Regions from separate parts of the Ruminococcus sp. J1101004sp1_RTP21198st1_B9_RTP21198_201120 genome, predicted to be linked through region 1. Evidence: riboswitches for the same ligand, from Rfam matches in the RefSeq annotation. Region 1 holds a riboswitch; each other region holds the start of a gene.
The links. Region 1 has a riboswitch for cyclic di-GMP ahead of AB5618_RS00945 (transporter substrate-binding domain-containing protein). Riboswitches for the same ligand answer to the same signal wherever they lie in the genome.
Positions count from the first base shown of each region.

Region 2: another riboswitch for cyclic di-GMP. It lies ahead of AB5618_RS13135 (hypothetical protein); the one in region 1 lies ahead of AB5618_RS00945 (transporter substrate-binding domain-containing protein).
Region 3: another riboswitch for cyclic di-GMP. It lies ahead of AB5618_RS11115 (hypothetical protein); the one in region 1 lies ahead of AB5618_RS00945 (transporter substrate-binding domain-containing protein).
Region 4: another riboswitch for cyclic di-GMP. It lies ahead of AB5618_RS07425 (transporter substrate-binding domain-containing protein); the one in region 1 lies ahead of AB5618_RS00945 (transporter substrate-binding domain-containing protein).

Region 1 covers NZ_JBCOMI010000001.1:217,293-220,463, forward strand. Annotated here, with positions in the region: gene AB5618_RS00940 (response regulator) at 1-1,617, shown strand, start outside; cyclic di-GMP riboswitch class I at 1,769-1,844, shown strand; gene AB5618_RS00945 (transporter substrate-binding domain-containing protein) at 2,045-3,171, shown strand, end outside.
Region 2 covers NZ_JBCOMI010000018.1:12,944-16,114, reverse strand. Annotated here, with positions in the region: gene AB5618_RS13145 (hypothetical protein) at 1-248, opposite strand, end outside; gene AB5618_RS13140 (helix-turn-helix transcriptional regulator) at 345-575, opposite strand; cyclic di-GMP riboswitch class I at 1,167-1,247, shown strand; gene AB5618_RS13135 (hypothetical protein) at 1,336-1,740, shown strand; gene AB5618_RS13130 (zinc-ribbon domain-containing protein) at 1,780-2,304, shown strand; gene AB5618_RS13125 (hypothetical protein) at 2,341-2,748, shown strand; gene AB5618_RS13120 (Ig-like domain-containing protein) at 2,822-3,171, shown strand, end outside.
Region 3 covers NZ_JBCOMI010000014.1:42,083-45,253, forward strand. Annotated here, with positions in the region: gene rho (transcription termination factor Rho) at 1-204, opposite strand, end outside; gene AB5618_RS11115 (hypothetical protein) at 850-1,875, opposite strand; cyclic di-GMP riboswitch class I at 2,045-2,128, opposite strand; gene AB5618_RS11120 (LacI family DNA-binding transcriptional regulator) at 2,317-3,171, opposite strand, start outside.
Region 4 covers NZ_JBCOMI010000009.1:2,335-5,505, reverse strand. Annotated here, with positions in the region: gene AB5618_RS07440 (ATP-binding protein) at 1-202, shown strand, start outside; gene AB5618_RS07435 (transposase) at 306-572, opposite strand; gene AB5618_RS07430 (hypothetical protein) at 1,165-1,365, shown strand; cyclic di-GMP riboswitch class I at 1,500-1,575, shown strand; gene AB5618_RS07425 (transporter substrate-binding domain-containing protein) at 1,750-3,171, shown strand, end outside.

The sequences.
Region 1 (3,171 bases):
GACCGTACCTCGGACTGGAAAATGAACCAGGCACTTTCTGAGGCAGTCCGTGCGGCGGAGACAGCAAACAGGGCCAAGAGTACCTTCCTTTCCAACATGTCTCACGATATCCGGACACCAATGAATGCGATCATCGGCTTTACCACACTGGCTGTAAGCAATATTGATGATAAAAACAAGGTTCGGGATTATCTGGGAAAGATCCTTTCCTCCAGTAACCATCTGCTTTCCCTGATCAATGATATCCTGGATATGAGCCGGATTGAGAGCGGAAAGATCCATCTGGAAGAAACGGAGGTCAGTCTGTCGGATGTGCTTCATGATCTGAAGACGATCATCAGCGGGCAGATCCATGCGAAACAGCTGGAGCTTTATATGGATGCCATGGATGTGACAAATGAGGATGTCTATTGTGATAAGACACGACTGAATCAGGTGCTGCTGAATCTTTTGTCCAATGCGATCAAGTTTACTCCTGCTGGCGGAACCGTTTCTGTCCGGCTGAAACAGTATCCGGGTCTCCAAAGAGGCAGTGAACTGTACGAGATCCGGGTGAAGGATAACGGAATCGGTATGAGTCAGGAATTTGTACAGAAGATCTTTTCTCCTTTTGAGAGGGAGCGGACTTCCACTGTAAGCAGGACTCAGGGTACAGGACTTGGTATGGCCATCACCAAGAATATTGTGGATATGATGGGCGGCACCATTGAGGTCCGGACAGAGCAGGGGAAAGGTACCGAATTTATCGTCCGACTGCCATTCCGGACTCAGCCTGAGCACCAACGTATAGAGAAGATCATAGAGCTGGAAGGTCTTAAGGCTCTGGTTGTAGATGACGATTTTAATACCTGTGACAGCGTGACAAAAATACTTGTGAGGGTTGGAATGCGTTCGGAATGGACACTTTCCGGTAAGGAGGCTGTTCTGCGTGCACGACAGTCTATGGAGCTTGGGGATGCCTTCCATGCTTATATCATCGACTGGCGACTGCCGGATATGAATGGTATTGAGGTCACCAGACAGATCCGCAGTCTTGGTGACGATACACCGATCATTATTCTGACTGCTTATGACTGGTCAGACATCGAAGTGGAAGCCAGGGCTGCAGGAGTAACTGCATTCTGTGCGAAACCTCTGTTTATGTCCGATATCAGAGATACCCTGATGACTGCCATTGGCCAGAATCAGGCTGAGCAGGAGAAGCCTGTTCTTCCGGCGGCATGCTCAGATTTCAGAGGCAGATGTATACTGCTTGTGGAAGACAATGAGCTGAACAGTGAAATTGCGGTGGAGATCCTTAATGAATATGGCTTCCTGGTGGATACTGCAGAAAATGGGGCAGAGGCAGTAGAGAAGGTCAAGAGGTCGAAACCGGGCGGTTATGATTTGGTGCTGATGGATGTGCAGATGCCGGTAATGAACGGATATGAGGCCACGAAGCAGATCCGTGCCCTTAGGGATCCGGCACTGGCAGGAATCACCATCCTTGCCATGACGGCCAATGCTTTTGACGAGGACAGAAAGAAAGCGTTGGAATGCGGTATGAATGGATTCTTATCCAAGCCAATCGTTATAGAGGAATTGATCAGTACATTACAAAATAATCTGACAGATTAGTAATAAAAACCTGCTAAGAAGTTCGGTTAACAACTTTTTAGCAGGTTTTCAAATTATTTTTAAGCGTTAAAGCGGTGAGGTTTTTCTTGTGTAAAGTGGAGCAAGGGAGTATAATAAAATCAGTTTTTTTGTATAATTTTAAATGCTCTAATATGGAAATCGGCAAAACAGATGAAAGTCTGCGACGCAAAGCTACAGGGCCTGTAAAATGGCAGCCAGTTGCATGAAATGAGATGCGCTGCCTGTTTGGCAGCGTTTTTATCACCCGGGGCATTGCAGAGATGATGGAAATTACACAGCAGCAGTACACAGCAACAGGGATGAATGCACATATTGCAAAACCGATTGATATAAAAACAATACTTGCTGTTTTTGACCTGGTGTTTGGAACATCATAAAACACAAACGGATGAAGGAAATAAAAAATATGGATAAAAGTAGAAAAAAATCAGCCGTACTATTTGCATGTATATTTGTGGTCCTGGGAATGTGGATGATGTTATCGGTACACTGCCAGGCTGCTGAAACGAATAATGATGAAAAACAGCCACAGACCATCCGTGTCGGCTCATTTGAGGATACCTTTAATTATGTCGATAAAAACGGTGTCAGACGAGGTTATGGCTACGAGCTCATGCAGGCTCTGGCAGGTTATACCGGATGGAAATTTGAGCATGTGAAATGTGACTGGTCCAACTGTTTTGATAAGCTTGAAAATGGTGAGATTGATATCATGGGCGATATTTCTTACACCGATGAACGTGCACAGAAGATGCTTTTCCCGGATGAACCCATGGGTGAGGAAAAATATATCCTTTATGCTGATTTATCGGATACGGATATTGGGACGTCTGATTTCAAATCTATGGACGGTAAACGTGTAGGTGTGCTCATGGGTACTGAGCCTGAAATCATGCTGACAGAATGGGAAAATAAGAATGGCATACATACAGAACATGTAAATGTGAATAATAATGATGATGTCGAAAAGAAATTAGCGAATCATGAAATCGATTGTTTTGTATCTCTGGAGGAATCCATCTGGTCTGAACAGGGAATATCATCCGTTACCACGATTGGTAAATCCGGCATATATTTTGTAATAAATAAAGAGCGCAGCGATATCAAGACAGAGTTGGACTGGGCTATGCGTCAGCTGGATCAGGATAGTCCTTTTTTCAAGGCGGATCTGTATAAAAAGTATTTTACGCTTGATTATTGTCAAAGTCTTACAGGCGGAGAAAAGTCCTGGTTGGAAGAACATGATGGTATCCGGATCGGATTTCTGAGTAATGATGCGGCAGTATTTTCTCTGGACGAAGAGACTGGAAAACTTACCGGTATGCTGGCAGAATATTTCTCTTATGCCAAAGACTGTCTGGGAAATCAGACACTGGAATTTAATATACAGGAATATGATGATTATGATGAAATGCTTCAGGCTTTACAAGAACGAGAGATTGACATGATTTTTTATGCTGGCAGGAATCCATATTTTGCAGAAAAAAACGGATATACACTTACAAACACAGCCTGGACCTACAGCCTGATGGC
Region 2 (3,171 bases), on a different contig from region 1:
ATTACAAAGAGAATGGGGCAACTAATGTTAATAAGCTGGAGTAAAGAATCATCCTGCTTTTTATTTGTGTTTTGGTAGGCTGAATTTCGGTAGGTTGATTCTTGATAAGTTGAATAATTTTTTGCCTTATCAGCTTTTTTCTTTTGATGTTTCTTCTTAGGCTTACTATGTAAACTGAAATCCCCGCCGTATTTTTCTTCTTTTTCTTTGTAGGACTCTCGGTACCAGTCACGATCATACATACCCATAGGCTTCATACCTCCAATAGTATTATAAATCCAGTATAAGACTATTTCAGTCAGAATACAACAAAAAGCTACCGGATCACATCATACCCGATAGCTTTAATCTTTGAAAAATTCCTCATATTCAACATCAAACAGTAATCGCAGCGCTTTCAGGTCACTGGCTTTTATGTTCCTGCGCCCCACTTCAATATTAGCAAGAGTGCTTCGGGAGATACGACTTCCCATAAGCTGTAGTTTTGCAACAACTTCTTCTTGTGTCATACCTTTATTCATGCGTACTGTCTGGATATTATGTCCAAGTGGAAGATCAGTTAAGATATATTGCATAGTAGCACTCCTGCGTCAAATAATACGACGAATTGTCACCTATTAGAAACATTTGTATTGATTATATCCAGATTTAGTGCTATTATTGTGACCAGATAGAAACAATATATTAAAAATGAAAAAGATTTTTGGAAGGAGAGTTTAGTATGGCGGGGAATAATAATAACGGATTAAGTTTCTGGGGCGTTGTTGGAGCTGTACTTTTAGCATTGATTATTTTTTCAATTGATGGTTAATGAAGAAAAATTTGAGAATCATGTTAATGACATTAGTTGCAGTATTAGTAAATAAACATCTAAAAAATTATATTTCAATACCGTGGCTTAAATGGTTTATGACATGTTATTTTAATGATTTAGTAGGTGGAATTACTTTTATAGCATATTGCAACAGTGTTTTTTATTACTATAAGGGTATGATATATAGATTATGGCAAATAGAGTTACTTTTATTTTTATGTGGCGTATTCTGGGAATATATTACACCTTTATTTAGAACGGATACTGTGTCTGATCCGTATGACATAGTGGCTTATATGTGTGGTGGTTTTATTTATTGGATAATAATGTTTGGCTATAAAACAAGCACTAATTGAATACAGGGCATAGCCGGAGAAATCCGGTGGCGCAAAACTACAGGGTCTAAGCATATGTATGACAGCCAGTTGCAATTTTTACATGATAGGAGAGCATTGCTTTTCCGTGGCGAGCGAGTCAGGAGAGGAATGCTTTTTATATTTTGAGGGAAAGAAGGCAGTCTAATGAAAAGAAAAATTGTTACATTATTGTTTGTATGCTGCTTAGGTATAAGTGTAGCAGCTTGTGGAAATGAAACCACAGATACTAAAGAGTATGGTGAAGCATCTGACAATGAATTAACAATTGATGAAGATGATTCGGAGGATGAGGATTACGCAGAAACTTTAGGCAATTCTTCAAGTGTAAGTAGCTCTACTTCAAGCACAAGCAGATATAAAAGTTATTCGAGCAGTAGCTCAAATAGTACAAACAATAATTCATCGGAAGAAACTCATGGATATGATCCAAGTGATCCATATTATTCGGCTCATGATACAGATGGTGACGGACAACTAACAGATGAAGAATGGTCAGCTGCTATGGGTGATTTTATTGATGATTTGGCAGAACAAATGGGAGTAGAGTAAGAAATAAAACAACAAACATGTAAAGAGAGGAAATACATTATGGCACTTATAAAATGTCCTGAATGTGGGAAAGAAATATCGGATAAAGCAGGAGCTTGTCCTCATTGTGGTTGTCCAATCGGAAATGCGACACAACCAATACAGAATAATGACGGAAAGAGTAATAAAGGAAGCAAGAAAATCCTTATTGGCGTAGTAGCAGTAGTTGCCATTGCTGGAACTGGTTATTATTTTGGCATTGCAAAACCACAGCAGCATTTAGCAGAGCAGAAAGCTGTATATGAAGAAGCACAGGATCTTATTGATGAGGGAAAGTATGATAAAGCAATTGAGAAACTGAACTCTATTATAGATTATGACGGCGCACAAGATGCTATAAATGAAGCAGAGACAGGCAAAGAAAAAGCAACTTATGAAGAAGCGGAGAATTTGTTAGAACAGGGTAAATATGATGATGGAATCGAATTACTGAATACTATTCCTGATTATCCAGATTCAGCAGAAACGATTGAGCAGGCAAAATACGAATCTTACGCTTATTCTGCTGTTAAGGCAGTTAAATGAATTTTAAAAAATCCAGATTCTTTAAGTGTTTATGATGTGAAGTTTTATGATGGACTTAATGAAGATGATGATAACAGTGAAAGTGAAGACACAGAAACAGAATCTTCTGATGGTGAGAGCAAGGATCAAAGTTCAGATTCTCCAAAATATCCTACTGTTGTAATGCACTGTGGAGCACAAAATGGATTTGGTGGAAATACAGAAGATTATGCTTTCTGCGTTTATAGTGAAGACGATGGAGAATATATATTAGGTGGTATTACAACTGAGCTGGATCTTGAAGATTTAGATGAAGATGATGATATGTATTTTTACTATGCAGTTACTACAAGGATGATAAATGAATATTACGATAATGGTATAGAAATTGGTTCAATAAATGCTGAGAGATTTAATGCTGTTTTAAAGAATGCGGCATATGGATCAGTAAAGATCATCCAGTAAAATGTATATGATTACCCATGGGAATGTGGGCGAAAATATAAATTCACATGAAGCGTTCAAGGAGGAAAAACGCATGGAAAAGAAGCAAGGATTTCTGAAGAAGTTTTTGGCGGTAATGATCGCAGTGTTCTCACTGACATTGTTATCACCAGAAGTAGCAACACAGTTAGGAACAATGCAAACGGTACAGGCTGCAGTAAAAATTAATTCTAAAAAAATTACTTTGACAAAAGGCCAGAAAAAGACTTTAAAATTAAAAGGGACAAAGAAAAAAGCAAAATGGAGTAGTAGTAAAAAGTCTGTAGCAACAGTATCTTCTAAAGGTGTGGTTTTTGGTAAGAAAAAAGGTACAACAGTGATTACTGCAAAGGTCGGTAGTAAAAAATACACTTGCAAAGTTACTGTTGAAACACCAAAGCTTAA
Region 3 (3,171 bases), on a different contig from region 1:
AGGCTCTGGTCTTGCAGGTATGGTATTCTCTTCTGCTGTTCCGGAAATAGTCTGCTCATTTTCTGCAGTCTGTTCTTTCCTGTCCTCTTCCAGCATACGTTCAATTAATTCAGGCTTTCTCATAGTAGAAATGCCCTTCAGCCCTCTGGCTTTTGCCAAGTCTTTCAGCGTAGCCAGGGATAATGATTCATACTTTTCTTTCATCAATCATCTACCTCTTCGACTAATACAATTCTAAAACACATTTCAATTTTGATTTAACGGGATACAAATGTCTGATTAGACAGAAGCTATATACTGAATTATAAAAACATCCTTCAAAAAACTTATTAAAGTTGATTCTAACACATTTCAGGCGCCGTGTCTACATCCATTCCAAATATATATTACTGTTCACTTAGGACCAGTGACCCCAATATATCTATCCCTGCCTGCAAGAAAGTGATAACCTTTGTTTTGTATTATACACACCTAAGGTTTTTCATTGCAAGAATTTTTTGTCGACACATATCCAGACTCTTCGACATAGTTACTGTTCACTCCGTGACCAGTAACACGCTTCGCGATACACAGAAAGACGAACCTTCTTGTGACAAGCACAAGAAGTAGCGTTTGCTGCGCAAACTTAATTCTCGGGTTTTCTGTGAACTTTGTTCACAAAAAACACCTCGCGGAATGTTACCAGTGAACAGCAACTCGACATATATAAGATTAAGGTTCTCCCGGTGACAAAAAGGTAAGTACCATCTGTCACTTACCTTTTTATAAAACACTATTTTCCCGCGCCTGTGGTATCCACAGTAAAACACCCGGAGATATTTCTCCGGGTGCCGGTCATCTTTAAAATCATTAGTTCCAGAACGCTCCATAAATCTTCTGAATCTTAGCGATCTGTGCATCTGTAATCTGATTCAATGCATTCTGAACAGCTGCATAAGTCTGTGGTCTGGTGCTCTTCAAGGAAGCATTGTTCAAGATGTAATCCTTAACAGATTCTGCAAAATATTCGGAAGCATTCTGTGTTACATAGGCTTTATTAAAGGCTGTAACATTTGCCTTCTCAGCTGCAAAAATGCTCTGGAAGCTTGCTGTCTTATCTACATTTCCTGCGATGAATGCGAGGAAATGACCCAGCTCATGATAAACAGAATCATCAATCTGCTTCATTGTAATAGATCTTGATCTTGCATCAAAATATCCGGAATAGTTAACAGATGGATCAACAACAAGCTTAAAGCCCAGCTGCTGATATGCTGCAATTACACGATTGTCCATCTTACCTGCAACACTTGCTACATTTGCTACATTTGCTTCGTATTTGCTCTGGTTCTGTGAAGAGCTTGCTGCTGCAGTTGCCTGGGCAGCGGAAGTACCAGAAGAAGTAGTGCTTACAGCGGTCTCATTGGCAATTGATACCTGCTGTGTAGTTGTTGTCTGAACAGTTGTTGTGATCTTGGATGTAACAACTTTCTTTTTGGATTTCTTGGTGTATTTCGCTGTTGCTTTGGTAACAACGGTTGTCTTGGTATCTACTGTTGTATTACCGGATTTATTTGTTTTATTGGTTACTTTTGTTTTGGTTTTCAGTTTCTTGGTGTAGCTCTTCTTGGAAGCCTTTTTTAATTTAACAGTCTTCCTGGTTGTCTTGGTACTGGAAGTAGTCTTCACAGTAGTCTTCGGCTGAGAAGCCAGTGGAGTTTCATCTTCTATGATGGAAGTCTCCATGATCGGATCTGTATAACTGGGGAATTCAGGTGTTTCTCCTGCTCCTGAGAATAATGAAACGCCGCCGATCACTGCTGCCAATGCTATGGCAGCACAACTGGAAACAACTTTTTTATTTGCGAGCCACTCTGTTAATTTCTTTCCTTTCATAAATAACACACCTTTCTTGAACCATAATGTAACTGACTTGCCGCTATCTGGAAACTATCAGTCCCATCAGTTTGTGGAAATAAAAAACCGTTTATCAGATTAAATAAACGGTCGCCACAAATAGAAGAACCACGTCTCCTGTCATATTACATTACCTAATCAATATCAATGCGGCAACCGGCTGTCATAGTCCTGAGACCTTAGACCCTTGGCTTTGCGTCCCTGTCTTTCAACAGGTTTGCCTTTTATTCATTTCTTATAATAAAGCAAACTGTCACTTTTGTCAACGGAATTCCCTTGTTAAAACTTACAAAAATCCGTCTAAAAAGTACGAAAACAAAAAAATCTGTAAAAATATCTGAGCGGATCGTAGCGCATGATAATCCTTCTCAAATATTTTCACAGATTCCTTTTCGATGGCCGGATGGCAACAGCTACACCTTACAGCTTGCGCGTAGACTCCCGCTCTATAAGAGTTCCGCCCAGTATTTGCCGTTTCACTACCTTTTTCCGGTCGATCATATCAAACAGGGTACGGACGCTCTGCTGGGCAGTTTCCACTCTTGGATATTTCAATGTGGTAATGGATGGATGATAATATTCCGCAATATCCTGACCATCTGCTCCTGCCACACAATAATCCTCCGGTACTCTTTTGCCGCTGTCAATAATTGCTCTGCAGGCGCCTACCGCCAGAGTATCTGAAATTGCATAAATACAGGAAAAATCCACCCCCGATTTCAAAAGCTCACAGGTACAGTTATAACCATTCTCAATCGTATAGATTCTTTTACCTGGTTTTAAACGAATTATAAGCTTCTCATCGTACTCCAGTCCATTTTTCTCCAGTGCTCTTTTATAGCCATTGAGATGGCATCTTCCAAGACCTTCATCTCTGGAAGTAATAAAGGCGATCCTTTTATGACCGCAGCTGCACAGATAATCAATCATGTTCTGACTCTCAATCTCTGTATCTGTCGTCACAAGGGCACTTTTAGGATAAGCTCCTGTATCCTCCGGAACTGTTTTTCCAGAACTGCTGATCACATACGGAACTCCCAGCATTCTCAACCTTGACTCGTCATAATCATACATACCGCCAAGGAATATGATTCCTTTGACTTTTTTCTCTTTTTCCAGCTGAAGGGCAAGCTCAACTTCATCTTCATCATTTGCTACATTCTGCAATACCAGGCAGTATTTCCTGTCACGGACTTCCCTCTCCAATACATGCAGCATAACACCCCAAAATGGGTTGCTGATTTCTCTTACTATAACTGCGATCGTATTGGAATC
Region 4 (3,171 bases), on a different contig from region 1:
GAGATACTATATCCAGGTTGCATATGACATGACTTCGGAAGAAAAACAGACGCAGGAGTTCAATTCTCTGCGTAATATCCCGGACTCTTTCAAGAAGATCGTCATTGTAAATGGCAGCAAAAAGCCTTGGAGAAATGATGAAGGTTTTGTCATCATGGGAATGAAGTATTTCTTGCTGAATGCGAATAGTCTGGAATTTTAAGTCGATTTGAGTTGTTGCTGTGGTGTTGTTCTATTTCAAAAAAGAGTGAAATGATATAAATAAGGCCACGGCTGATTTCGTGTTGGAACAGCCGTGGCTCAGTTTATTTTTTTATCCGTACAAACGAGACTGTTCCGCAGATTATGTAGAACAGACAGAGTACGATTCCGATAGTGAGAACATCAGATGCATAATTACCAGAACCACGAACAGGAATATCACTTGATTCCCGGAAGTCTTTCAGCCATTTTGTTAATGTGCTGTATCCGATGCCAAGATTTTCTGCACATCCACGTACTCCGAGATCTTTGTGATCCTGATAGTACTGGACTGCATCAAGTTTAAATTGTTTGTCATGTTGCTTTGCCATATGAGATCCTCCTTCAGCATGCCTCTATTGTATCATGCTTATGTGTATTTGGAATTTCTCATTTTGGCTTGTACTATTTATATTTTAGCACCATTGTGTTTCACAGTTTCCGACATATAAGTGTTACCTATAAGTTTAAGCTGAACGGCGGTGATATAAAGGCGGTACAGGGAGATTCCTTTTATAACAGGAAGAATCTGAATCCGCAGATCCATGATACAGAAAAGAGGACGATGATGGCAGGCTTATTTTTTGTTTGAGTGTTCAAACTTCTATGTGACAAACGTAACTGTCTGTGATATTATAAAAACGATATAAGCGAAAATGACTTTTGCGGAAACGAAAGTATCTTTATATTTTTTTATCCGTATACTTCCTATAATGAGAATGAATACTTGCAAAGTTGATTACTAATATTTTTTCGTTATTACAGGTACAATAAGAACATGTAATAGCGGAAATGAGGTATAGTTACTTGCAGATAGAGAAGTATATTGCGGATAAAATAACATCTTTGTGTGAAAAGTGTGATATCAGTAAATATAGATTATCGCAGCTGTCGGGAATTTCCTAGTCATCACTGGGAAGAATCATGGCGCAGGAAAACCTGCCGTCGCTGATCACACTTGAAAAAATATGTACAGCTTTGGGCGTGACATTATCACAGTTTTTTCAGGAAGGTAATTCAGAGAATCTGACAGAAAAACAGAAAGAAGTTTTAAGGATATGGAACAATCTGAGTACAAATGAGCAGGAAACAGTGATGTCAATGCTGCGTGGTCTTCGGAAGTAGAAGAACAGTTTGAGTATATGTATCGGCTGTTCTTTTTTTGTTTTTTGTCGTTAAAACGGTAATGTTTTCTTGTGTATACTAGAGCATTAAAGTATAATGAAATCAGTTTTTTTGCATAAGTATTAAAGCTATAATAAGAAAATCGGCAAACCAGATGAAAGTCTGGGACGCAAAGCTACAGGGCCTGTAAAATGGCAGCCAGTTGCATGAAATGAGGTGCACTGTCTGTTTGGCAGTGCTTTTTTATGGTAGAGCACTTGAATAAGTAATACAGAAGCTGTTTGGAAAAATATTGTGAAAAATAGCGGGGAGGTTATTGATAATTAATGAATGTAAAATTAAAATCTGGAAGCAAGCAACTGTAGCCTAGAGGAGGGGAGAAAGATGAAGAAGTGCAAATTAGTACAGAATATAATGAATTTCAAATTTTGTTACATTATATTTTGCACAATTATATGTTTTATTGTTTTATCCGTTCCTACATTTGCCAAAGAAAACTCTGACAATGTTATCCGGGTAGGATCTTTTGAGGAAACTTATAATGTAGTCAATGAAAAGGGAGAAAGAAGCGGCTATGGTTATGAGTATCTTCAAGATATTGCAGGTTATGCAGGATGGACATATAAATACATAACAAGTGATTGGAAAAACTGCTTTACACAGTTGGAAAATGGAGAGATTGATATTCTTGGTGACATTTCCTATACAGACGAACGTGCTGAAAATATGCTTTTTTCCGATATGCCTATGGGGGAAGAGAAATATTACATCTATACGGATGCATCCAATAGGGATCTTACAGCAGGAAATTTGGATTCTTTTGAGGGAAAAAATATTGGTGTGTCTAAAGATAATATAGTGGAGGATGTGCTTAATGAATGGGAATCAAAATATGGTCTGCATACGCAGCATGTCAATGTTTCTAATACCACAGAAATTATGGACAAACTGTCGAAACATGAAATTGACTGCTTCGTTTCGGTAGAAGAATCCCGTTGGGAAGAATCGGATATTTCACCGCTTACAAGTATTGGAGAGACAGAAATCTATTTTGCCATAAATCCCAAACGTCCGGATATCAAAGAAGCACTGGATAGTGCTATGCGCAGAATCAAGGATGACAATCCATTTTACACTGATGATCTCTACAGGCGTTATCTTTCTGCACAGAGCAGCTCGTTTCTTTCAAAAGAAGAAAGGGAGTGGATCGGGCAGCATGGAGCAATCAGGATAGGGTATCTGAATCAGGATGGAGGTATCAGTAGTGTAGATCCATCAACAGGTAAACTGACAGGTGTTATCACAGATTATGTGGATCTTGCCCAAAATTGTCTGCAAGGTCAGACTCTGGAATTTGAATTAAAGGGGTATGATACAAGAAGTGAACTGCTTCAGGCATTGCAGGATAGAAAAATAGACCTGATTTTTCATGCAAACCAGAATCCATACTTTGCAGAAACAAATGGATTTGCTTTGTCGGATACGCTATTGACTCTCAATATGGCAGCAATTACGGCAAAGGATTCTTTTGATGAAAATAAAGAGAATACAGTTGCCGTTGAAAAAGATGATTTTGCATTGAAAGCATATCTTTCATACAATTATCCGCAATGGAAGGTTGTGGAATATGAGACATCAGATGCAGCAGTAAAAGCAATGCAGAAAGGGGAGACGGATTGTATTGTAAGCAATTCAGGTACTGTTTCAGACTATTTGAAAAATGATAAGCTTCATAGTGTTTTCCTGACAAAAGAAGCTGATGTTCCATTTGCTATTCAGCAGGGAGAACCGGTTCTTTTGTCCATT